One region of the Bradyrhizobium sp. USDA 372 genome, then DNA from elsewhere that is predicted to be linked to it. Evidence: predicted binding sites of a transcription regulator. Region 1 holds the regulator's gene; each other region holds the start of a gene.
The links. Region 1 encodes LexA, which represses DNA repair genes until DNA is damaged. Its sites were predicted from a motif close to TGTTCNNNNTGTGTTCNG; they were not measured.

Region 1 (7,619 bases):
GGCCGCCGGATGCCGGCGGCCTGCGGCTGCGCTACGCCGCCTTCATGCAGGGCCTGCGCGATGCGATCGACGCGCGCATCCGCGCAACGCTCGAAGGCGACAACCGGGCGATCGCAACGGCGCTGCTCACGGGGCGGCGCGATGCGATTACCGCGCCGGTCAACGATGCCATGTTCGTCTCGGGGCTCGGCCATGTGCTGTCGATCTCCGGCTATCACATGGCGGTCGTCGCGGGCGTCGTCTTCTTCGCGGTGCGCGCGCTGCTGGCCTTGATCCCGGGGCTGGCGGCCGGCTTTGCCATCAAGAAATGGTCGGCGGCCGCTGCGCTGGTCGCGGCGGCGTTCTACCTGTTGCTGTCGGGCGCGGAAGTCGCGACGCAACGATCGTTCTTCATGACGGCAGTGGTGTTGATCGCCGTCATGGTCGATCGCCGCGCCATCACCTTCCGCACGCTGGCGGTGGCGGCGCTGATCGTGCTCGCGGTCGCGCCGGAGGCGCTGGTGCATCCGAGCTTCCAGATGTCGTTTGCGGCGACGCTCGGGCTGGTCGCGCTGGTGCAGATCGGCATGCCGAACCTGCTCGCCTCACCCGATCATTCCGCGACGGCGCGGATCGCGCTGTGGGGCGGCCGCGAGATCGCGATGCTGTTCCTGGCCTCGCTGATCGCGGGGCTCGCGACCACGCCATACGCCGCCTTCCACTTCCATCGCGTGACGCCATACGGCGTGCTCGCCAATCTCGGCGCCATGCCGGTGGTCTCGGCGCTGGTGATGCCGGCCGGGCTGTTGGGACTGCTCGCGGCCCCATTCGGGCTCGACGGCGTGTTCTGGTGGTTGATGGGAATCGGCATCGAATGGATGGTCCTGGTCGCGCGCTGGGTGGCGGCCCTGCCGGGCGCCGTCGGCCGCATTCCGGCGTTTGGGATCGCGCCGCTGATCGCGGCGAGCCTCGGGCTCATCGTGATGGGCCTGTTGCGCACGCCCTTGCGCTGGTCCGGCGCCCTGGTGCTGCTGGCGGCGATCCTCTGGGGGCTGTCGGTGCGCCAGCCTGATGTCCTGATTGCCGGGGATGGCGCGAGCGTCGCGGTCCGGGGCGGGGATGGGCGCTTGCAAGTGATCCGCGCCAGCAAGGACAGCTTCCTGCTGAAGGAGTGGCTGGCCGCCGATGCCGATCCGCGTGATGCCGGCAACGCCTCGTTGGCGAGCAGCGTGTCATGTGACGAGTCCGGTTGCGTGGCGCCGCTCGCGGACGGACGGCTGATCGCGTTGGCGACGCGCATCGACGCGCTGGCCGATGATTGCAGCCGCGCCGCGCTGGTGGTGACGGCGCGGCCCGCGCCGCCCGATTGCGCGGCGATGGTGGTCGATCGGGCGCGTCTTGCCAGTCAGGGCGCGCTGGCTCTGACGCGAAGCGGAGAGGGTTTTTCGGTGCAGGCGGTGAGGGCGAGAGGGGCAAGCCGTCCTTGGCTGCCGGCCGGCGCCGGCGAGGGGGATTTCGACGGCAGCCTCGTGCCGAAGACGGCCGTGCCTCGCAACCGGGACGCAACGCCATCGGAGGCCGACTTGCAGGCCGACGATTGAAGATCGATGCGGGGAAAATCGGTCCGACGGGATCCCGCAGGACGCAAACCATACCATCTCGCCGGCCGCGGCCGGCGATGGCATTTGAATTTGGCCCTCGACTTTTCGGTCGGGGCCGACGGCGTCAGCCGATCGGCAGGCGCGTGATCGTGGGCCGCGTGTCGGCGACGATCTGCGGCTTGTGCTCGCGCTCGATGGCTTGCTGCGTCACCGGCAATTGCAGCACGGTCGCGCGCTGGCCTTCGACGAGCTGCGTCACCAGCACGTACTTGCCGTCCGGGAATTCGATCGCGTCATGATGGCGATCGGGAATGTGCGGGTCGATCTTGCCGAACTTGCCGACGCGGGAGTTGACGGTTCGCGTCCAGATCCAGCGGTTGTCATAGCGGACGTTATCGGCGAAAGCGAGCTCCGTTCCCGGCAGCAGACAGACCGCGACGGAGAGATCGGCTTCGGAGGCGAAGCCGCGCGTCGAGGTGCCGCGGAAGGTTGTCGTGACGATCGTCTCGCCAACTTCGGCGGGGCGCGTCGCGACGGCATGCAGGCTATAGTCACACATCGGGTGCTCCTCATACTGGGATAGCGACCCGCGTCTCTTTCGAGGCGCAGGCCTCTATCAGAGTGGAAGCCTCCAACGCTCTGCTCGGTTATGGGCAAATCTGCGGCTCGCATCCGCAGCACGCGATCACATTATCTTTCCCGGATTCGATAGGAACAAACCTCGCGTCCTTGCATTTGGCCCGCACTATCGGCGCTGTCGGCACAACTCTACCGGCGGAGCGAAATGGCCGCGTGTCCGCATGGGCGAGTGTCGCGCGGGAAGAGGCGCCGAACAGTCAGCGCAGAACCAGAAAGACCATCCAGCCGGAGCGGACAAGTATCCGCTCCAATCTTGGATCGACGATCGAAGCGCGCGTAGCGCTTACTTCCGGTATCAGTACTTCCGGTAAAGCCCGATCAGCTTGCCCTGGATCTTCACGCGGTTCGGCGGAAGAATGCGGACCTCGTAGGCGGCATTGGCGGGCTCGAGCGCGATCGAGGCGCCGCGGCGGCGGAAGCGTTTGAGCGTGGCCTCCTCGTCGTCGATCAGCGCCACCACGATGTCGCCGGTATTGGCGGTCTCGTTGCGCTGGATCAGCGCCATGTCGCCGTCGAGGATGCCGGCCTCGACCATCGAATCGCCGCGCACCTCGAGCGCGTAGTGCTCGCCGGAGCCAAGCATGTCCGGCGGGACGCTGATGGTGTGGCTGCGGGTCTGCAGCGCCTCGATCGGCGTGCCGGCCGCGATGCGGCCCATTACGGGCACCGCGACGGGGCGCTCGCCCTCATCCGCGGGCGGGCTGGAGCTCGCGCGCACCTTGCCGAGATTGCCCTCGATGACGCTCGGGGTGAAGCCGCGGCGATTGCCGGCTGCGGCCTGGAGCTCGGGCAGCTTGATCACCTCGATGGCACGGGCGCGGTTGGGCAGGCGGCGAATGAAGCCGCGCTCCTCGAGCGCAGTGATCAGGCGATGAATGCCTGACTTCGAGCGCAGGTCGAGCGCATCCTTCATCTCGTCGAAGGACGGCGGCACGCCGCTTTCCTTCAGACGTTCGCTGATGAACCGCAGAAGCTCGTATTGTTTGCGCGTCAACATCTCGACCAAAGTCCCCCGGTTGATGTCGTTCGATTCCGAGACGATGAAGTCGGCAATAAGCCGCTACATCCTCGAAACAAATCATGAACGGACACTATATGTTCGATATGTGTTCCGCAACTGCTTAATTTATGGTGAACGAGGCCGAACTCGCGGAATGCGTGTGGCCGGGCATCTCAGACGGGCAGCCGCAGCACCTCGCAAGGTGTGCCGGCCTCGGCCTTTGGCGCGAACGGTGCGCGCACGAGAAGTACCTGTGCCGCAGAGAGATTCGCAAGCAGGGAGGAGTCCTGATGGCTGACGGGAAGGGCGACGCGCGTGCCGTCGTCGCGCACCTCCAGCCGCGCACGCAGATAATCCTCGCGCTGGTCGTTGGCGCCGAGATCGCGGCCCAGCACGGCGCGCTCGCGCTGATGATGAATCACTGAACCGCCCGACAGGGCGCGAATCAAGGGCACCATGAACAGGAAGGCGCACACGTATGACGACACGGGATTGCCGGGCAGGCCGATCACGCGCATCGCGCCGAGGCGACCATGCATCATCGGCTTGCCGGGCCGGATCGCGATCTTCCAGAACGCCATCTCGATGCCTTCGCCCTTGAGCGCCTGCTGGACCAGATCGTGGTCGCCGACCGACGCACCGCCGGTCGTGACCAGGATGTCGGCACCGCTCTCGCGCGCGCGGCGGATGCCGGCGGACGTGGACTCCAGCGTATCGGCGGCAATTCCGAGGTCGATGGTCTCGGCGCCCTCGCTGCGGGCAAGGGCGTGCAGGGCATAGCCATTGGAATAGACGATCTGACCGGGACCAGGCGCGGTGCCCGGCATGACCAGCTCGTCGCCGGTGGCGAGAATCGCGACCCTCGGGCGGCGAATGACCGCGAGCTGCGGATGATTCATTCCGGCGGCGAGGGCGAGATCGCGCTCGGTGAGACGGATTCCCTTGCGCAGCAGCACGTCGCCTTCGCGGAAGTCGACGCCCGCAGAGCGGATGTGCCGGCCGTAAACTGCGGCTTCCTTGATCGTGACATGCTTGCCGTCGGCAATTGTGTCTTCCTGGATCACGACGGCATCGGCGCCGTCGGGAACGACGCCGCCGGTGAAGATCCGCACGGCTTCGCCGGGGCCGACCCTTCCCGCGAACGGCCGACCCGCCGCGACCTCACCCACGACGGTCAGCCTGGACTCGATGGCCGCGTCGGACGCGCGCACGGCATAGCCGTCCATCGCCGACATCGCCTCCGGCGGCTGCGTGCGCCGCGCCGCGACATCGTGCGCGAGCACACGATGGTGGGCCTCGTCGAGGCGAACCATCTCTTCAGCCAGCGGCTCGGCGCCGGTCAGCACCGCGGCGAGCGCGTCAGAAACCGGCATCAGGGCCACGGGCGAACTCCTGCTGAGCACATCGGTAAATGGGCGGCGAGAGTTCTAGCCGAGTGCAGGCGTGAGGCAAAGCAGCACGCGGGATGATTTATCCTGCGTGATCGCTGGGTGGAGGAGGTCGGCTCAACTCCGCCGCGGCATGATGCGGAAGGCGAGGCAGACCGGAACGAGGATAGCCATGGCAAGGACGAGAATGACGAGCGCCACGGCCAACATCGGTCAACGCTCCGTCGGATCGCCCGGACTGAAATCCGCGACGTCGGGCGCCTTGGGGCCCTGATCCTTGTCGGGCAGCGGATCGGCCTGGGATTTCAGGTCGGCGGCCTTGCTGATCAGTTTGGCGGAGAGGTCAGAATCCGAGGTGGTTCTGGCGAATTCGAGCAGGAGAGAAGCCTGCTTGGTGAGATAGGTCTTGCCCAGCACGTCGATCAGTCCAATGTAGAAGGCCCAACGGACTCATGAGTCCGAAGGGCAGGATTCCGTTCCCGGAACTCTGTATAAAAATGCACAAAGTGATTGGGTTCCTCATCTCCACCAAATTTAGCCCCTGGAACTGAGCACGTCCGGGGCTTCCTGTGGCTCAGATCCCCAGCGCTTTCAATGCGTTCCCGACGTCGCGTGGCGAGGTGACATGCACGGCGGTCAAGCCGCGTGCCCGCGCTCCTTCGATGTTCTCGGCGAGGTCATCGAAGAAGACGATGCGCTCGGCCGGCGCGCCGATCGCCGCGACGACATGGTCGAAGGCCTCGGCATCCGGCTTGCGCAGGCCGATGCTGGAGGACAGATACAGCTCGCGGAAATGGCCGAGCAGACCGGCATATTCCTTCGAGAAATAGTCGACGTGCGGCCGATTGGTGTTGGAGAAGGCGTAGAGCGGCATCCGCTTCGCCGCGCGCGGCAACAGTTCGGCGATATCGGGCATCTCACCGGCGAAGATCGCGTTCCAGCCTTCCAGGAACTGCGCATCCGAGATACCGATCCCGAGCGAGGATCGCAGCGAGGCGAAATAGTCCGCGTCGCTGATCTTGCCCATCTCGTGCAGGCGGTAGGCCTCGTCGCGCACATAGCGCGCGATGATGGCCTCGGGCTGGCAGCCGGCATGTCCCGCCCAGCAGGCGATCGCCTTCGAGAAGTCGATGTCGAGCACCACGCGCCCGAGGTCGAACAGCAGCGCATCCGCGCTGCCGGGAGAGAGCGATGTCATTGCGTCCTTTTCACTTCAGTATGCTCAGTAACGATAGGGATCGTGGTCGAACAGCGGGAACGCGCTGAACACGCTGGGCGCGTTGGTGGCGGTCGCCGGATGCAGGCAGGACTTGTCGATCTCGGCGAATGAGGTGGCGCCCAGGAGACCGAGGCAGCGCAGCACCTCGTCTTCGAGCAGCTCCAGCATCCGCGCGACACCGGCTTCGCCAGCTGCGGCCAGCGCCCAGCATTGCAGCCGGCCGATGCCGACGAGGTCGGCGCCCGCCGCGATCGCCTTGACGATGTCGGTGCCCCGGCAGAAGCCGCCGTCGACCATGATCTTCGCGCGGCCCTTCACGGCGTCGACGATCTCCGGCAGGACATGCATGGCACCGCGGCCGTGGTCGAGCTGGCGGCCGCCATGATTGGAGACGTAGATCCATTCGACGCCGTGATCGAGCGCGATCTGTGCGTCCTCGGCGGTGGCGATGCCCTTGAGGATCAGCGGAATCTTGAACTTGTCCTTGATCATCTTCACGGTCCGCCACTCCAGGCCCTTCTGGAAATCGCCGCCGGTGGCGCGCAGGCGGCTTTCGCGAACGTAGCGCTTGGCGATGTCACGTTCACGACGGCTGTAATGGGCGGTGTCGACGGTCAGGCAGAAGGCGGCATAAGCGTTCTTCTCGGCCCGGCTGACGACGTCGGCGACGAAGGCATCGTCGCCGCGGACATAGAGCTGATACAGACGCAGTGCATCCGGGGCAGCCTCGGCGGTCTTCTCGAGACCGGGCTCGGACACCGAGCTCAGCATGTGCGCCGCGCCGAACGTGCCTGCAGCGCGCGCGACGCTCGCCGCGCCGTCCGGATCGAAGATCTCGAGTGCGCCGACGGGAGCCAGCACCACCGGCAGCCGCACCTTGCGGCCGAACTGCTCGACGCTGCCATCGACCTTGCGCACGTCGCGCAGCACGCGCGGGCGGAAGGCGATCTCGTCGAGCGCCATGCGGTTGCGCCGCATCGTGGTCTCGGTCTCGGCGGCGCCGACGATGTAGTCCCAGGCATTCTGGTTGAGGTTGGCGCGCGCCTTCCGGACGAACTCGTGCAGGTTCTGGAACGGCTCGTCGCTGGCACCGAGCTCGACGTTCCGTTCCGGCCGGATGCGGGGCGCTTCATTCATTGTCGTCCTCCCGAGAATTTGAAGTCTTATCGCCATCGCCTATCGCGTCCGGCCCTCCAAAACCATCCTAAAATCGCATAGCTGCGAGGCGTGGGCGGCCCGACCGCTATCGTCTTGCGTCGAAACAGTTTCGGAACGTTGCCAAAAGTTTAGGCCAAGGCGAAGGGATTTCTTCGGTCGACCCGCCTGTGTGGCGTCCCGGCCTTGAAGAAACCAGAATGGTATTGTGAGAGATGGGCTGGATCGCCATTTGCATGGCGCGTCCCAGCCTCAAGAGAACCGCCCAGCAAAAGGCACCCTCATCCATGCGGAAATCCCTGCTGTTCCCCCTGGGCGCTCTCACCGGAGCGTGTCTGACCCTTCTGGTAGCCAGCCCGCAGGGCGGCGTATGGGCGGCGCGGGCGGCAGTGAGCGCGGATGATGCCTATGCCCAACTCAATCTGTTCGGCGCGGTGTTCGAGCGGGTCAAGGCCAGCTATGTCGAGAAGCCCGACAATGCCAAGCTGATCGAGGGGGCGATCACCGGCATGGTGACCTCGCTCGACCCGCATTCGCGCTACATGAATGCCAAGGCCTGGACCGAGATGCAGGAGACCACCTCCGGCGAGTTCGGCGGCCTCGGTATCGAGGTCACGATGGAGGATGGCCTCGTCAAG
Region 2 (7,619 bases), 1.7 Mb from region 1:
GCCTCGACGTGCACCTCGACCTCGGTCACCGAGAACAGGTCCTGCACCGGCTCGACGGTCCAGGGCATGTGCTTGGCGCGGGCGGCGGCAACGGGGGCGAAGAAGCTGCGGTGGTGGATGGAGGGGCCGAGGCGATCGAGCGCGTCCAGATGCTCGGGGACGGCGTAGCCCTTGTGCTGCTCGAAGCCGTAGCCGGGGCAGTCCTGCGCCAGCGCGCACATCAGCCGGTCACGGGTGACCTTGGCGACGATGGAGGCCGCGGCGATCGACAGCACGATACCGTCGCCGCCGATCACCGCCTCGCAATCGCATGCGGTATCGAGCCGGTCGCGGCCGTCGACGAAGACGTGCCTGGGCGCCTCGGGCAGGGCCACCACGGCACGCTTCAGCGCCCACAGCGAGGCGCGCAGGATGTTGTCGCGGTCGATTCGCCCCCGCGACGCGACGGCGACCGAGACCTGCGCGGTGGCGCAGATCTTGTCGAACAGCTTTTCGCGCTCCTCGGCGGTCAGGCGCTTGGAATCGTCGATGCCGCGCGGAATGCGGTCGGGGTCGAGAATTACCGCGGCGGCCACCACGGGACCTGCCAGCGGGCCGCGGCCGGCCTCGTCGCAGCCCGCGACAGGCCAGACGCCGCGCTTGATCAGCGCGCGCTCGCGGCGGAAGCTGGGGGGAGCGACGGCGATGATGCCTTTCTTGCCGGCGGCGGCAACCTTCGCAGCATTGGCCGCAGACGTCTTGGCTGCAGACGTCTCGGCCACAGGCGCTTTCGCCGCCTTGTCAGGCGCAGCCTTGTTCGCGGCCTGCTTCTTGGGCGCGTCTTTGGCTGGGGTTTTGGCGGACTTGTCCCGAATCATGGCCGGGATCGTGCGCCAGGGGGCTTCGCCAGCGCAACCGGGAACCCAGGATATTCCCGTTATTCAGGCCGGGCGCCCTACGCCCACCGCCAATCAGAACAGGCTGAGCTGATCGCCGTTCCGCTTCGGCCGCGCAAAGTGGTCCGTCGTCAGCTTGGAGCGCCGCTTGTTGAGGCCGAGCCTGTCGCAGGCGATCTCGAAGCGGCGGCCGATGGTCCAGGCCATCGGTCCCGTGCCCTTCATCCGTTCGCCCCATTTGGCGTCGTAGTCGCGCCCGCCCCGCATGTCGCGGATCAGGGTGAAGACGTGGCGATAGCGGTCCGGATAGTTCGCCATCAGCCATTCGCGGAAGAGATCGCGCACCTCCAGCGGCAGCCGCAGCAGCACATAGGCGGCTTCCTTGACGCCGGCATGGGCGGCGGCATCGAGGATGCGCTCGATCTCGGAATCGTTCAGTGCAGGGATCACGGGCGCGACCATCACCGTGGTGGGGATGCCGGCCTCCGAGAGCTGCTTGAGCGCCTCCAGCCGCTTCGGCGGCGTCGAGGCCCGCGGCTCCATGGTGCGCGCCAGCTTCGGATCGAGCGAGGTGACCGAGATCGCGACCTTGGCAAGGTTGCGCTTGGCCATCCGCTGGAGAATGTCGATGTCGCGGAGCACCAGCGCCGACTTGGTGACGATGCCGACGGGATGCCCGGCGCCCTCCAGCACTTCCAAAATGCCGCGCATGATTTTGCGCTCGCGCTCGATCGGCTGGTAGGGATCGGTGTTGGTGCCGATCGCGATCATCCGCGGCTCGTAGCCGGGGGCCGAAAGCTCTTTCTCGAGCAGCAAAGGCGCCTCGGGCTTGGCAAACAGCTTCGACTCGAAGTCGAGCCCGGGTGACAGGCCGAGATAGGCGTGGGTCGGCCGCGCGAAGCAATAGACGCAGCCATGCTCGCAGCCGCGATACGGATTGATCGATCGGTCGAAGCCAATGTCGGGGGAATCGTTACGGGTGATCACCTTGCGCGAGGTGTCGACGGCGACCGTGGTCTTGAACGGCGGCAGCTCGTCCAGGCTCTGCCAGCCGTCATCGAAAGCGACGCGCGCCTCGGCCTCAAAGCGGCCGCTGGCGTTGGATTGAGCGCCCCGCCCTCGCCTGCGCGCGCGGTCGATGGCGACGCCAAGCTCGGGGAAATCTGAAGGCGCACCCGCCGGCTCGGAGGGCGCCGTGACCGGCGGGTGCTTGAGAGCATGAGAGGATGCTGGACTCATGCAGCCAAGATAGCACGACACAGGAACAAATCAAGAACACAAACAAAAATCGTGAAAACAACCCCATGCACAGTAGAGCTGCCCAAACTTCGCGCGTCCGCCTTTGACCTCACGCAACACGGCCGTCACGCCCATCCCGTTTCATGCTCGACGGATCGATCACCGCGGAACCGGGTTGGTGACGATCGCGAAGTGAAGGTCGGCAGGAACATGACAATCCAACAAAAAACGGCCGAAGCGAGCAGCGACCTCGATCTGCTCGATCGCTATTGGCGCGCCGCCAACTACCTCTCGGTCGGGCAAATCTACCTGCTCGACAATCCGCTGCTGCGCGAGCCGCTGCGGCCCGAGCACATCAAGCCGCGTCTGCTCGGACATTGGGGCACGACGCCCGGCCTGAACTTCATCTATGCCCATCTCAACCGCGTCATCCGCGCGCTCGATGTCAGCGTGATCTATGTCTGCGGTCCCGGCCATGGCGGCCCGGGCATGGTCGCCAACACCTATCTCGAAGGCAGCTACAGCGAGATCTATCCTGGCATCGCGCGCGATGCGGACGGATTGCGCAAGCTGTTCAGACAGTTCTCCTTCCCCGGCGGCATCCCGAGCCACGCCGCGCCGGAAACGCCGGGCTCCATCCACGAAGGCGGCGAGCTCGGCTACGCGCTTGTGCACGCCTATGGCGCGGCATTCGACAACCCGGACTTGATCGTCGCCTGCGTGGTCGGCGACGGCGAGGCCGAAACCGGGCCGCTCGCTGCGTCCTGGCACTCCAACAAGTTCCTGAACCCCGCCCATGACGGCGCAGTGCTGCCGATCCTGCATCTCAACGGCTACAAGATCGCCAACCCCACCGTGCTCGGACGCATGCAAGACGCGGAGATCCGCGACCTCTTCCGCGGGCTCGGCCACGAGCCGCTGTTCGTCAGCGGCGACGATCCCAAATTGATGCACCGGGCCATGGCCGATGCGCTGGACGTCGCGTTCGCCAGCATCCGCTCGATCCAGCAACATGCCCGCGACGGCCGCACGAGCTTCGAGCGGCCGCGCTGGCCGATGATCGTGCTGCGCAGCCCGAAGGGCTGGACCGGCCCGAAGGAGGTCGACGGCAAGAAGGTCGAGGGATTTTGGCGCGCCCATCAGGTGCCGGTCGCAGGCTGCCGCGAGAACCCGGCGCATCTCAAGGTGCTCGAAGACTGGATGCGCAGCTACGAGCCGGAAAAACTGTTCGACGAAGGCGGCGCGCTCATTGCCGAGCTTCAGGCGCTCGCGCCGGAAGGCACCAGGCGGATGGGCGCCAATCCACACGCCAATGGCGGCGTGTTGAAGAAGGAGCTGAAGCTGCCGGACTTCCGCAGCTTCGCGATCGAGGTGCCGCAACCCGGCGAGGTCGTGGCGGAAGCGACGCGCGAGCTCGGCAAATTCCTGCGCGACGTCGTTCGCCTCAACGCCCAGCATCGAAACTTCCGCATCATGGGCCCGGACGAGACGGCATCGAACCGGCTCGACGCCGTGTTCGAAGCCACCGAACGCGTCTGGATGGAGCCGACCGAGCCTTACGACGTGCACCTCGCGCAGGACGGCCGCGTGATGGAGGTGCTGAGCGAGCATCTCTGCCAGGGCTGGCTGGAGGGCTACCTGCTCACGGGACGGCACGGCTTCTTCTCCTGCTACGAGGCCTTCATCCACATCGTGGATTCCATGTTCAACCAGCATGCCAAATGGCTGAAGGTGACGCGGGAGCTGCCGTGGCGGCGTCCGATCGCCTCGCTCAATTATCTCCTGACCTCGCATGTCTGGCGCCAGGACCATAACGGCTTCAGCCATCAGGACCCCGGTTTCGTCGATCTCGTCGCCAACAAGAAGGCGGACATCGTCCGCATCTACTTTCCGCCGGACGCCAATACGCTGTTGTGGATCGCCGATCATGCCTTGCGCACCTACAACCGCGTCAACGTGATTGTCGCCGGCAAGCAGCCGGCGCCGCAATGGCTCTCGATGCAGGACGCCGCGACGCATTGCGATGCCGGCATCGGCATCTGGACCTGGGCGGGAACGGAGGACGGCAAGGGCGAGCCCGACGTGGTGATGGCCTGCGCCGGCGACGTGCCGACGCTGGAGACGCTCGCCGCCGTCGACCTCCTGCGCAAGACGCTGCCGGATTTGAAGATCCGCGTTGTCAACGTCGTCGACCTCATGACGCTGCAGCCGCGCGAGCAGCATCCGCACGGCCTGTCCGACCGCGACTTCGACAGCCTGTTCACGCGCGACAAGCCTGTGATCTTTGCCTCTCACGGCTATCCCTATCTCATTCACCGGCTGACCTATAACCGCACCAACCATGCCGGCATGCATGTGCGCGGCTTTGCCGAGGAGGGCACCACGACGACGCCCTTCGACATGGTCGTGCTCAACGAGCTCGACCGCTACCATCTCGCGATCGAGGCCATCGAACGCGTGCCGGGACTGGCGACGAAGGCCGCGCAGGTGAAGCAGCAATTCCGCGACAGGCTGATCGAACACTCCCGTTATGTCCGCGAGCATGGTGAGGACATGCCTGAGATCCGTGACTGGGTCTGGCAAAACAGAGCCGGCGGCAACACGCCGACCGAGGTCGGCGACTAGCGATGACGGACGCGATCCTCGTTCTCAACTCGGGATCGTCGAGCATCAAGTTCGGCCTGTTCGATGTCGCGGTGGCCGAGCCTGCCCTGCTCTGCAAGGGCCTGCTGGACGAGCACGAAGCCAAACCCCGGTTGGTGGTGAAGGGCCCCACGGGCGAAGACCTGTTCGAGACGAGGAAGGAGACGCCGGAGGCAGCCGGCGGCCATCTGTTCGCCGACGTGCTCGCCTTCATCGAGGACCGGTTCGGTGGACGCAGCCTGCGGGCCGTCGGCCACCGCATCGTTCACGGCGGGCCGGATCATTCAGGCCCGGTGGTCCTGACCGACGACATCATAGCGAAGCTGGAGGCCTTGACGCCGCTCGCGCCGCTGCACCAGCCGCGCTGCCTCGCGCCGGTGCGCACGCTCGCGGCGACCCGGCCCGGGCTGACGCAGATCGCGTGTTTCGACACCGCCTTCCACCACGGCCTCGCACCGCCGGCGAACCGCTTCGCCATTCCCCGGCGATTCCAGGCGCGTGGCGTCAGGCGCTACGGCTTTCACGGCCTCTCGTTCGAATATGTCGCGGGACGCCTGGCCGAGATCGCGCCGGAGCTCGTCGCAAAGCGCACAATCATCGCACATCTCGGCAATGGCGCCAGCCTCTGCGCCTTGCGCGATGGCCGCAGCATCGACACCACGATGGGGCTAACGCCGCTCGACGGCCTCGTGATGGGCACGCGTTGCGGTGCGATCGATCCGGGCGTGCTGCTCTATCTGCAACAGCACGAGAACATGTCGGTCGCAGAGGTCCAGCACCTGCTCTATCACGAGTCCGGGCTCATCGGCGTCTCCGGCATCTCTGCGGACATGCGCACGCTGCTGGCAAGCCCCGAGGCTGCGGCGCATGAGGCCGTCGATCTCTTCACCTTCCGTGCTGCGCAGCAGGTCGCGATGATGGCGACCACGCTCGGCGGCCTGGACTGCCTGATCTTCACCGGCGGCATCGGCGAGCATGCAAAGGAGATCCGCAGCGCGATCGGTGAGCGGCTTGGGTGGTTCGGCATACGAATCGACGCAGCGGCGAACGAAACAGCACGCGAGCAGATCAGCGGCGCCGATAGTACTGTCGACGTATTCGTCGTTCCGACGAACGAGGAACTAATGATCGCTCGGCATTGCGTAGCGGTGCTGCGAGCGATGTGAGCTCCAGCCGAAAAGGGAGTGTCGTAGGGTGGGCAAAGCGAAGCGTGCCCACGGACCGGTGGTGGGCACGGCGCAAGCGCGCCTTTGCCCACCCTACGATTCTGCGGTGCTGCGGACGATGATCGCTCATCCGGCTAGCGGATGATATCCGCCAAGCCGTCATTGCGAGCGAAGCGAAGCAATCCAGACTGGTTCTGCGGCGGGATTTTGGATTGCTTCGCTGCGCTCGCAATGACGAAGTATGCGGCGGCCGCGCAGATCAATCGAACCGTCCTATCATGCCGGCTATAGATTCCGCTCTCAGTGCGTCCCCGACCATATCTGAAAACACCCCATCGCGATCTCGATCACGATCAGCACCACGATCGCGATCTCGAGGCGCAGCGAGCGCTGGGTGTCGATGATGTCGGTCAGTGCGTTGGCGGTCTCCGACACCGCGGCGAGCTTGTGCTCGAGCGTGTCGAGGCGCTCCTTCAGCTCGTACTCGTCCTCGAGACGGGAATAGAGCCGGTCGAGCTCGGGTTTCTCCCAGAGCACGTCGGGCTTCTCCGCCACCGCGACGCGGCCGGCGACGCGCTGCTGCACCAGCAGCGCGTTGCCGATCAATTGCAGAATGCCCTTGCGCCGGCGCGGCGTTCGGCCGTGCTCGGCGAGCTCCCGTGCAAACGGTTCGATGACGTCGAACACCGCGGCGACGCGGCGCTCGTCGCGCGCCAGCGACGTGCTCTTGGCAAGCGCATCCGCGACCAGCAGCAGCCGGTCGTCGGAGAATTTGGCGAGGCAGATCGGCCCGCCCGGCTGGATCGTCTCGGCGGCTTCCTCGTTGCAGAGCTGCGCCTGCGCGATCTCCTCCTCGTATGGGCTGAGCTCTCCCGTCACGCGCGATTTCAGGTTATCGACGAGGACCTTCTCCTCGGACGGCAACAGCCCGATCAAGACGACGACGCCGTAGCGAAAGATCACGGCAAGGCCGGCATGGACGCGGAAGGCGGCCGGCGTCGAGGACACCAGCGTGCCGATCTCGAGGCCAGACGCATTGATGCGCTCGCCGAGCATCAGCGCCCGGATCCGCAAGGTCGGCGCGGCCTCCTGCTTCGGCGACTTCGGCGCCGTGCCAACGGCGAGTTGATCGGCGTTCATACAAGGTCTCTCCCGGCACCGAGATCACGCATTTCGTTCGACCTTCCCCAAGCTGCCGCCTCGTCCGAGGAAACCGACGGCCCGCACGGCGAATGCCGCCATGAAGCTCCGGGTTAATACCGTCAGGATCGGCTTGTGCCGAAACATTCGGCAATATTGCCAACCCGCGCCGGACACATTTGGCTGCTATGAACTGGCCGCAGTTTACCATCGCACGCCGAAGAGCCGTCCGAAAGTTGCACTCGGCAGCGCGACGGGTCTATGACAACATCATTGCAACACTACGCTTCTCCCGAAGTGCAGACACGAAGCCTCAATCATGCTGAGCGTCATCATCCCGACCGAAGGCGTCGAGCAGACGGCGGTCGCAACCCTCGCCGCGCTGGTCCCCGGCGCGGCCGCCGGCGTGATCCGGGAAGTGCTTCTGGTCGACGGCACGCGCAACGGCGTCATCGAACGCGTTGCCGACGTCGCAGGTTGCCGTTTCATCGGTTTCGAGGGACATTCGCAAGGCGCTGCGCTCGCCGCCGGCGCGCTCCAGGCCCGGTCGCCATGG
Region 3 (7,619 bases), 3.5 Mb from region 1:
CCGCGTCGGCATCGTCGGTGATCTGGACCCGCACCGTGGCCCGCGCGGGATCGTCGGTGAAGGCGACATGCACGCCGGCGGTCCAGAACAGCGAGGTGAGCTCGACCGATGTGTCGCCCAGCGCGATGCAGGGATGCGACACCGAACCGATTTCGGCGCGGGCGAAGACCGCAGCCGCCAACAGGGGAACAGCCGAGGCCAGGAACTTGAAACGCAACATGACGCTCTACTCGCCGGGCCCAGGGAACTCACAGTCGAAACGCGTCGGGCCTTATGGTTTGCAGAGCGTAAAGGAAAGTCGTTACCGCCGGGTTGACGCGCGAGGCGCTTACGCCAATTGGCGCACATCCTCCGCGAGTGCGCGGTAGGACAGCGCCTCGGCAAGGTGCAGCCGGCCGATCTTGTCGGCATGATCGAGGTCGGCCAGCGTGCGCGCCACGCGCAGCACGCGGTGATAGCCGCGCGCCGACAGGCGCATCGTCTCGGCGGCGTCGCGCAGCAGCTTCTGACCCTGTGCATCGGGCTTTGCGATCTCCTCCAGCACGGAGGCGGGGGCCTCGGCATTGGTGCGGACATGGGGCAGGCCTGCGTTCGCATAGCGCGCCAGCTGGATGTCGCGCGCCGCCGCCACGCGGGCGGCGACCTCGGCCGATCCTTCCGCCGGCGGCGGCAGGATCAGGTCGGCGGCGGTCACCGCCGGCACTTCGATGCGCAGATCGATGCGGTCCATCAGGGGACCGGAGATGCGCGCCTGGTAATCGGCGGAGCAGCGGTCGATGCGGCCGCGCTTGCAGGCATAGCCGGGCTCGAACGCATTGCCGCAGCGGCAGGGATTCATCGCCGCGACCAGCATGAAGCGGGCAGGGTAGGTGACGCGGTGATTGGCCCGCGACACCGCGACCTCGCCGTTCTCCAGCGGCTGGCGCAGCGAATCCAGCACGCGCGGATCGAACTCCGGCAATTCGTCGAGGAACAGCACGCCTTGATGCGCCAGCGAGATCTCGCCGGGCTTGGCGCGCGCGCCGCCGCCGGTGAGGGCGGCCATGCTGGCGGAATGATGCGGCGAGCGGAACGGGCGCCGTGCCGTCAGCGCGCCGCCTTCGATCTCGCCGGCAACGGAGGCGATCATCGAGACCTCGAGCAGCTCGCCTGGCGACAGCGGCGGCAGGATCGAGGGCAGGCGCGCCGCCAGCATCGATTTGCCCGCGCCCGGCGCGCCGATCATGAGCAGATGATGTCCGCCGGCGGCCGCGATCTCCAGCGCGCGCTTGGCGCTTTCCTGGCCCTTGATGTCGCGCAGGTCGAGCGTCGAGGCGGCGGCCTCGTGCACTTTCGGCGTCGGCCGCGACAGCACCTGCGTGCCCTTGAAATGGTTGGCGATCTGGATCAGCGAGCTCGCCGCAACGATCTGGATGTCCGGGCTCGCCCACGCCGCTTCGGAGCCGCAGGACGCCGGGCAGATCAGCCCCTCCTCGCGCATATTGGCGCCGAACGCGGCGGGGAGGACGCCGGCCACGGGCGCGATCGAGCCGTCGAGGCCGAGCTCGCCGAGCACGGTGAATCCGGTCAGCGCGTCCGGCGGGATCGCACCGATCGCCGCCATCAGCCCGAGCGCGATCGGGAGGTCGTAATGGCTGCCCTCCTTGGGCAGGTCGGCCGGGGCCAGATTGACGATGATCCGCCGTGCCGGCAGCGCCAGCCCCGAGGCGATCAGCGCCGAGCGCACCCGCTCGCGCGCCTCCGACACCGCCTTGTCCGGCAGGCCGACGATGGCGAAGGCCGGCAGGCCGGGCGCGACCTGCACCTGCACGTCGACCGCGCGGGCCTCGATCCCCTCAAAGGCGACGGTGGAAACCCGCTGAACCATGTCGAACCAGCCTGCCCTGTCCTGCAATTAGGGGTAGCAGAGCACGGCCGTCTCCGCAAGAACAATACGAGAACAATCCGCTGGCGCCCGGTCAAATCCTAACCGGGCGTAAACGCGCCGCGGAAACTACGTCTCGAATGCGAGTCGCTGTCCTCAGCACATCCCAACGAATGTCCGCTACTCCTAGGCCTGCGGGATGGGCCGTGGTCTAACGGGTGAACAGTTCAAATGCTTGCAAATCGCCGGAGAAGCGAACGTCGGGTGTGCAGCCGCCTCGCCAAAATCCATTTTGGCGCGGGCTCGCTGCCGCGGGATTGCACGATCACGGACATTTCGGATGGCGGCGTGAAAGTGGTGGCGGAATTTTTGGAAGTGCCGCCGCAATTCACCATCATCTTCGCGCCCGATTATTCCCGCCAATGCCGCCTGCGCTGGCGCATCGGTTGCGAATTCGGTGCCGAATTCGTCGACTGAACCTCGACAGGCCTGCCTCCTTAACGGGACTTTAGCGTTAATCGGTAAGCATCTCTGATCAGTTGCCGAGTGATCAGAGTATGTCCAAGCGTTCGTCCCTCGCTTTTCCCCCGGCGAGATATCTGTGTTCTGCCGTCCTGATCCTTGCCCTCGGCGGCTGTCAGACCACCGGCATCGAGGACGTCACCGGCGCGCTCGGCGGCAAGAAGGAGTCCGCCGCCAAGGACGGCGCCAAGTCTGACACCAGGGCCGACGCCAGGCCGGAGATGGACGCACTTCGCGAGCGCTATCGCGCCAAGCCCGGCGATCCCGCAATGGCCATCGAATACGGCAAGGCGCTGCGCGACAGCGGCCAGCGTGCGCAGGCGGTCGCGGTGCTCGAGCAGGCCGTGCTTGCCCATCCCGGCAACAAGGCGCTGCTCGCCGGCTATGGCCGCGCACTCGCCGACAACGGCAATTTCCAGCAGGCCTTCGACGTCCTCGGCCGGGCGCATAGCCCTGAGGATCCCGATTGGCGCATCCTGTCGGCGCAGGGCGCTGTGCTCGATCAGCTCGGCCGCAACGAGGAAGCGCAGCAATATTACGCCGCGGCGTTGAAGATCGTGCCGAACGAGCCGACCGTGCTGTCCAATCTCGGCCTGTCCTATATGTTGCAAAACAACCTGTCGAAGGCCGAACAGGTGCTCGGCCGCGCCTATCAGCGCAATCAGAACGATGCGCGGGTCCGCGCCAATCTGGCGCTCGTGCTGGGATTGCAGGGTCGCGAGGCCGAGGCCGAAATCCTCGTGAAGGCAGATTTGCCGCCGGACCAGGCCGCGGCCAAGGTCGCGGCGCTGAAGCAGCTGCTGGCGAAGAAGCAGCAGCGGGCGGACAGGTAATCCGCCCCTTCTGCCGTGGCGCCTACGAGACCTTGCGATGCGGGGCCGAGCTCCGTCCCGACTTGCCCTTCAGCTTCTTCAGCAGCGGTTCGAGCAGCGAGCGCTTCGGCTTCTTCACCTCGCCGCGGCCGGCGAGGCGGTTCGCCATGTTCTGGAACAGAACGGTGGTGCGGTGGCTCCTGGAGACCTCCGCGATCATCTGGCCATTATTGGCCGCGGTCGAGAACAGTTTCGAATCGAATGGGATCACCGCGATCGGCTGGCTCTCCATGGTCTTGGCGAAGGCCTTGACCTCGATCTCCGCGCGCTTGGGCATGCCGACCTGATTGATGCAATACAGCGGCGGCCGGTCGTTCGGTCGCGCCGCCTTCAGGACGCTCAGCATGTTCTTGGTGTTGCGCAGGTTGGCGAGATCGGGCTCGGCCACGATCACGATGTCGTCGGCGTTCACCAGCGCGCGGCGGGTCCAGCCGGACCATTGATGGGGAACGTCGAGCACGATGCAGGGCGTCGTCATGCGCAGCGTGTCGAACACCGCGTCAAAAGCTTCGGCACCGAAATCGTAGACGCGGTCGAGCGTGGCGGGCGCCGCCAACAGGCTGAGGCGATCGGTGCATTTGGCGAGCAGGCGCTCCATCAGCGCCGTGTCCGGCCGGTCCTGCGACAGCACCGCATTGGCGATGCCTTGCACCGGATCCTGGTTGTAGTCGAGGCCCGCGGTGCCGAAGGCGAGGTCGAGATCGATCACGACGGAATCGAGCGAGAGGTCGCGGGCGATGGTCCAGGCCAGATTATGCGCGACCGTGGACGCGCCGACGCCGCCCTTGGCGCCGACCACCGCGATGACGCGGCCGGTGATGATGGCCTCGGAGGCCGAGAACAGGCTGCAGATCGAGCGGACCACGTCGAGCGTCTCGACCGGTCCGACCACGTAGTCGTTGACGCCGCGGCGCACCAGCTCGCGATAGGGCGCGGTGTCGCTGGGGCTGCCGATCACGACGACGCGGGTGCCGGGATCGCAGACGCCGGCGAGATCGTCCAGTCCCTCGAGGATGTCGCGCGTGCCGTCGGACTCGATGACGATCACGTTCGGCGTCGGCATCGATTCATAGGCTTCGATCGCCGCGGCAAGGCCGCCGTCCTTGGCGCTGAGGTGGGCCTTGGCGAGCCGGCGATCCTGGCCAGCCGCCGTCACCGCGTTGAGCGTCTGCTCGGTCTCGCAAAAGGCTTGCACCGAAATGCGAGGAACCGGCGCGATATGTTCCTCGGGATGCTGCGGATCGTCCGCGTCTTCGTCGTGGATGGCTGTCATCTGCCGGTGTCGCTGAGTTTGGCCTTGTCGGATTCGGGATAGGTGGTTGTCGTCGTCGTGCCCTTGCGATAGCGCTCGAACGCGATGTCGCGCCGTGCGGTGTATGCAGGCGTCTCGGCGCGCGGTTGCTCGAGGTCGGCCGGGTTGTCGATCATCGCCGCGAGATTGCGCTGGCTGGCGCAGCCCAGATTGAAATAGGGCCGATTCTCGTTGTAGCCGGGATCGAGGATGTTGGGCCCGACGTCTTCCGGCCACAGCCCGCAGGGGCCGGCGACCGCGGTGATCTTCGAATAGCTGAGGCGGATGGTGGGCAGCAGCCCGGGATCATCAGGACGATAGGGACGCTGGACGATGGCGCGCGACGGCACGCCGCCGGACGTGAGCACCGAGCGGATCTCCTGATAGCTCGCGGCAGCCGCGCGCGAATTGGCGGTGTCGACCGGGACGTCGACGACGACGGAGCTGCTGCCTTCGCGCACCCAGTCCCGCGCGATGCCCGCGACGTCCGCATGCTGCGCAGCCGAGAGGCCGCCTCTGCTCTTGCCGACGAAGATCACGATCGACTTCTTGCCTTCCTGCACCGCAATCGGGTGGCGCTGGCGATAATCGGTCGGCACCGTCTGGGTGACGATCTCGGTGGTGTTGCAGGCGCCCAGCATGACGGACAACCCCGTCAGTGCCAGCGCGATGCTTACGCTGCGACGTCGATCGGCTCTCGTCTTCGTCATCGCCTGATCCCCTCTTGCCCCGTGTCTTGCCCGGTCCCCAAACCGTTCGTCTCAGTCGATGATGAAGCCGAAATCACCGGGCGTGCCGGCGACCGGATCGACGCGGCTCGCGACGCCGTAGAGGCGGTTGACCCGGCCGAGCAGCGCCCTCTGTGCGTCCGAGGCCGGCGCGAAGCCGTCGTCGGGCCGCGACAATTCCTTCTGAGCGACCGCGCGCACCACATAGGGCGTCACGATCACCATCAGCTCGGTCTCGTTGTTGACGAAGTCCTGGCTGCGGAACAGCGCGCCGATGATCGGTACCTGGTCGACACCAGGCAGCCCGTTGATCGCCTGCTTGGTCTGCTGCTGGATCAGGCCGGCCATCGCCATCGAGCCGCCCGACGGAATTTCCAGCGTCGTTTCGGCGCGGCGGGTTTGCACCGAAGGAATGGTGATCGAGTTGGTCGAGTTCCCGGACACGGCCTGCGTCAACGTGATCGAGTTGGTGTTCGACAGCTCCGAGACCTCGGTCATCACGCGCAGGCTGATGCGGCCTTCGCTGAGCACGACCGGGGTGAAGTTCAGGGAGATGCCGAACTTCTTGTAGGTGACCTGGGTGGTGCAGACGTGTGTGACCGGATCGCAGGCATAGCCTCCGGGAATCGGAAATTCACCGCCGGCGACGAAAGTGGCGGATTCGCCCGAGATCGCGGTCAGGCTCGGCTCGGCCAGCGTGCGCATGACACCGGCGCTCTCCATCGCCCGCATCGTCGCGTTGACGGTGGCGACGCCCTTGGCGAGCCCGGTGACGCCGAGCCCATTGCTGCCGACGATCGGCCCGCCGGAGACCGAGAACGGGTTGGAATTGTTGAAATTCACCACGGCGGTGCCGGCGTTCAGGCTGGCGCTGAGATCGACACCGAGCTGCTTGACGATGTCGCGGCGGACTTCGCCGACCACGACCTTGAGCATGACCTGATCGCGGCCGCGGACGACGATGTTGTTGACGACCTTGTCCGAACCGCCGACGAGCTTTGCGGCGACGTCGCCGGCCTGCTGGGCCTCGACCGGGCTCGACACCGAGCCGGTCAGCATCACGCTGTCGCCGACGCCTTCGATCTGGACGCCGGGCAGGGACTGCCGCAGCGCTGCGCGCATGCCGTTGAGGTCGCGCTTCACCGCGATGTCATAGGAGGCGACCTGCTGGCCGTCGGCGGCGAAGAACACGACGTTGGTCTGGCCGACCTGGCCGCCGATGATATAGGCGCGCTGGGCCGAGCGGATCACCGCATTGGCGATCTTGGGATCGGCCACCAGCACGTCCTTGACCTCGCGCGGCAGGTCGATGACGACGGACTTGCCGATGCCGAGCGACAGAAAGCGCGACCGCGCCGGTGCGACCGTCCCGACCGACGATACGCTGAGATCCGACGCCTGCATCGGCGCCTGGTCGCCGATTGGCGCCTCCGCGGCACTGACGACGCCGTGAGCCGCGAGCAGCCCCAGCATCAAGATCGTCCCCGCCAGGACCGAGCGCGCGCGCTTTCCCCGAATGCGCAGGCCCGTCCGATCACCCCCGTAGTTCATGCTGTCCCCATCACTTCTGCGACGTCAGTTGCCGTGCCTGGACGCCGTAACGGATCACGTTCACGCCGCCCGGGCGCTTGATCGCCTGGTCCTCGGGCGTGCCGTCGACTGCGTTGGCATCGACGATGCTGCGCAGTGCGAGTGTCAGAGTGCCGCCCTGCCGTGCGGCTGAAAGCGTGGCGATCTGGTCGGGCCGGAGCTCGAGCGTGACCGTCTTGCCGACGACCGCGTTCTGGCCCTCCTTTTCCTTCGGAGCCTGGTCGATCGCGAGCACGCGGATGTTGGTGAGAATGACCTCCGACAGGATGAGGTCGTTGCCGCCGGTCGGGCCGTTGCTGTTGCCGCCGTCCGGATTCTTCAGCCGGCGGGTCAAGACGATGTCGACGCGGTCATTCGGCAGGATGAAGCCGCCGGCGCCGGTTTCGGCTGAAATCTCGGTGGAGACGGCGCGCATCCCGGACGGCAGGATCGCGGCCATGAAGCCGGAGCCTTCGGCCTTGACCAGCTTCTGCTCGCGGATCGGCTCGCCCTGCATCAGCGGCACGCGCGCGATCGAGCCTGCGATCTGGGTCCGGGCCTCCGGCCTGCTGTCGCGGCGGATGAAGGCGCTGCTGGCGGTCGCCGCGGGCCAGGCCTGCCATTGCAGGTCCTCGGGCTTCACGGCCTGGCCGAGCTGGATGTCGTTCTTGGCGATGAGGACCTCGACCGTCGGCAGCTTCTCGGCGACGGGCAGGGTGGCCGCGGGCGGATTCTGATAGCCGCTCGCCAGATATGCAGCGACGCCGCCGGCG

Region 2: a site for LexA is predicted at 2,136-2,153, ahead of AB7M16_RS10960 (PA0069 family radical SAM protein). Genes of this name have one in related genera too.
Region 3: a site for LexA is predicted at 1,925-1,942, ahead of AB7M16_RS19125 (YifB family Mg chelatase-like AAA ATPase). Genes of this name have one in related genera too.

What each region holds. Positions count from the first base shown of each region.
Region 1 is NZ_JBRJHR010000001.1:584,973-592,591, reverse strand. Features, by position in the region: gene AB7M16_RS02860 (ComEC/Rec2 family competence protein) at 1-1,580, shown strand, start outside; gene AB7M16_RS02855 (hypothetical protein) at 1,705-2,139, opposite strand; gene lexA (transcriptional repressor LexA) at 2,515-3,216, opposite strand; gene AB7M16_RS02845 (molybdopterin molybdotransferase MoeA) at 3,393-4,601, opposite strand; gene AB7M16_RS02840 (hypothetical protein) at 4,821-5,024, opposite strand; gene AB7M16_RS02835 (HAD family hydrolase) at 5,182-5,805, opposite strand; gene AB7M16_RS02830 (alpha-hydroxy acid oxidase) at 5,830-6,963, opposite strand; gene AB7M16_RS02825 (S41 family peptidase) at 7,269-7,619, shown strand, end outside.
Region 2 is NZ_JBRJHR010000001.1:2,276,534-2,284,152, forward strand. Features, by position in the region: gene AB7M16_RS10955 (ribonuclease HII) at 1-857, opposite strand, end outside; gene AB7M16_RS10960 (PA0069 family radical SAM protein) at 951-2,114, opposite strand; gene AB7M16_RS10965 (phosphoketolase family protein) at 2,325-4,739, shown strand; gene AB7M16_RS10970 (acetate/propionate family kinase) at 4,742-5,923, shown strand; gene AB7M16_RS10975 (RMD1 family protein) at 6,224-7,063, opposite strand; gene AB7M16_RS10980 (glycosyltransferase family protein) at 7,383-7,619, shown strand, end outside.
Region 3 is NZ_JBRJHR010000001.1:4,048,092-4,055,710, forward strand. Features, by position in the region: gene AB7M16_RS19120 (hypothetical protein) at 1-220, opposite strand, end outside; gene AB7M16_RS19125 (YifB family Mg chelatase-like AAA ATPase) at 329-1,867, opposite strand; gene AB7M16_RS19130 (PilZ domain-containing protein) at 2,096-2,341, shown strand; gene AB7M16_RS19135 (tetratricopeptide repeat protein) at 2,422-3,219, shown strand; gene AB7M16_RS19140 (AAA family ATPase) at 3,242-4,531, opposite strand; gene AB7M16_RS19145 (CpaD family pilus assembly protein) at 4,528-5,259, opposite strand; gene AB7M16_RS19150 (type II and III secretion system protein family protein) at 5,311-6,828, opposite strand; gene cpaB (Flp pilus assembly protein CpaB) at 6,839-7,619, opposite strand, start outside.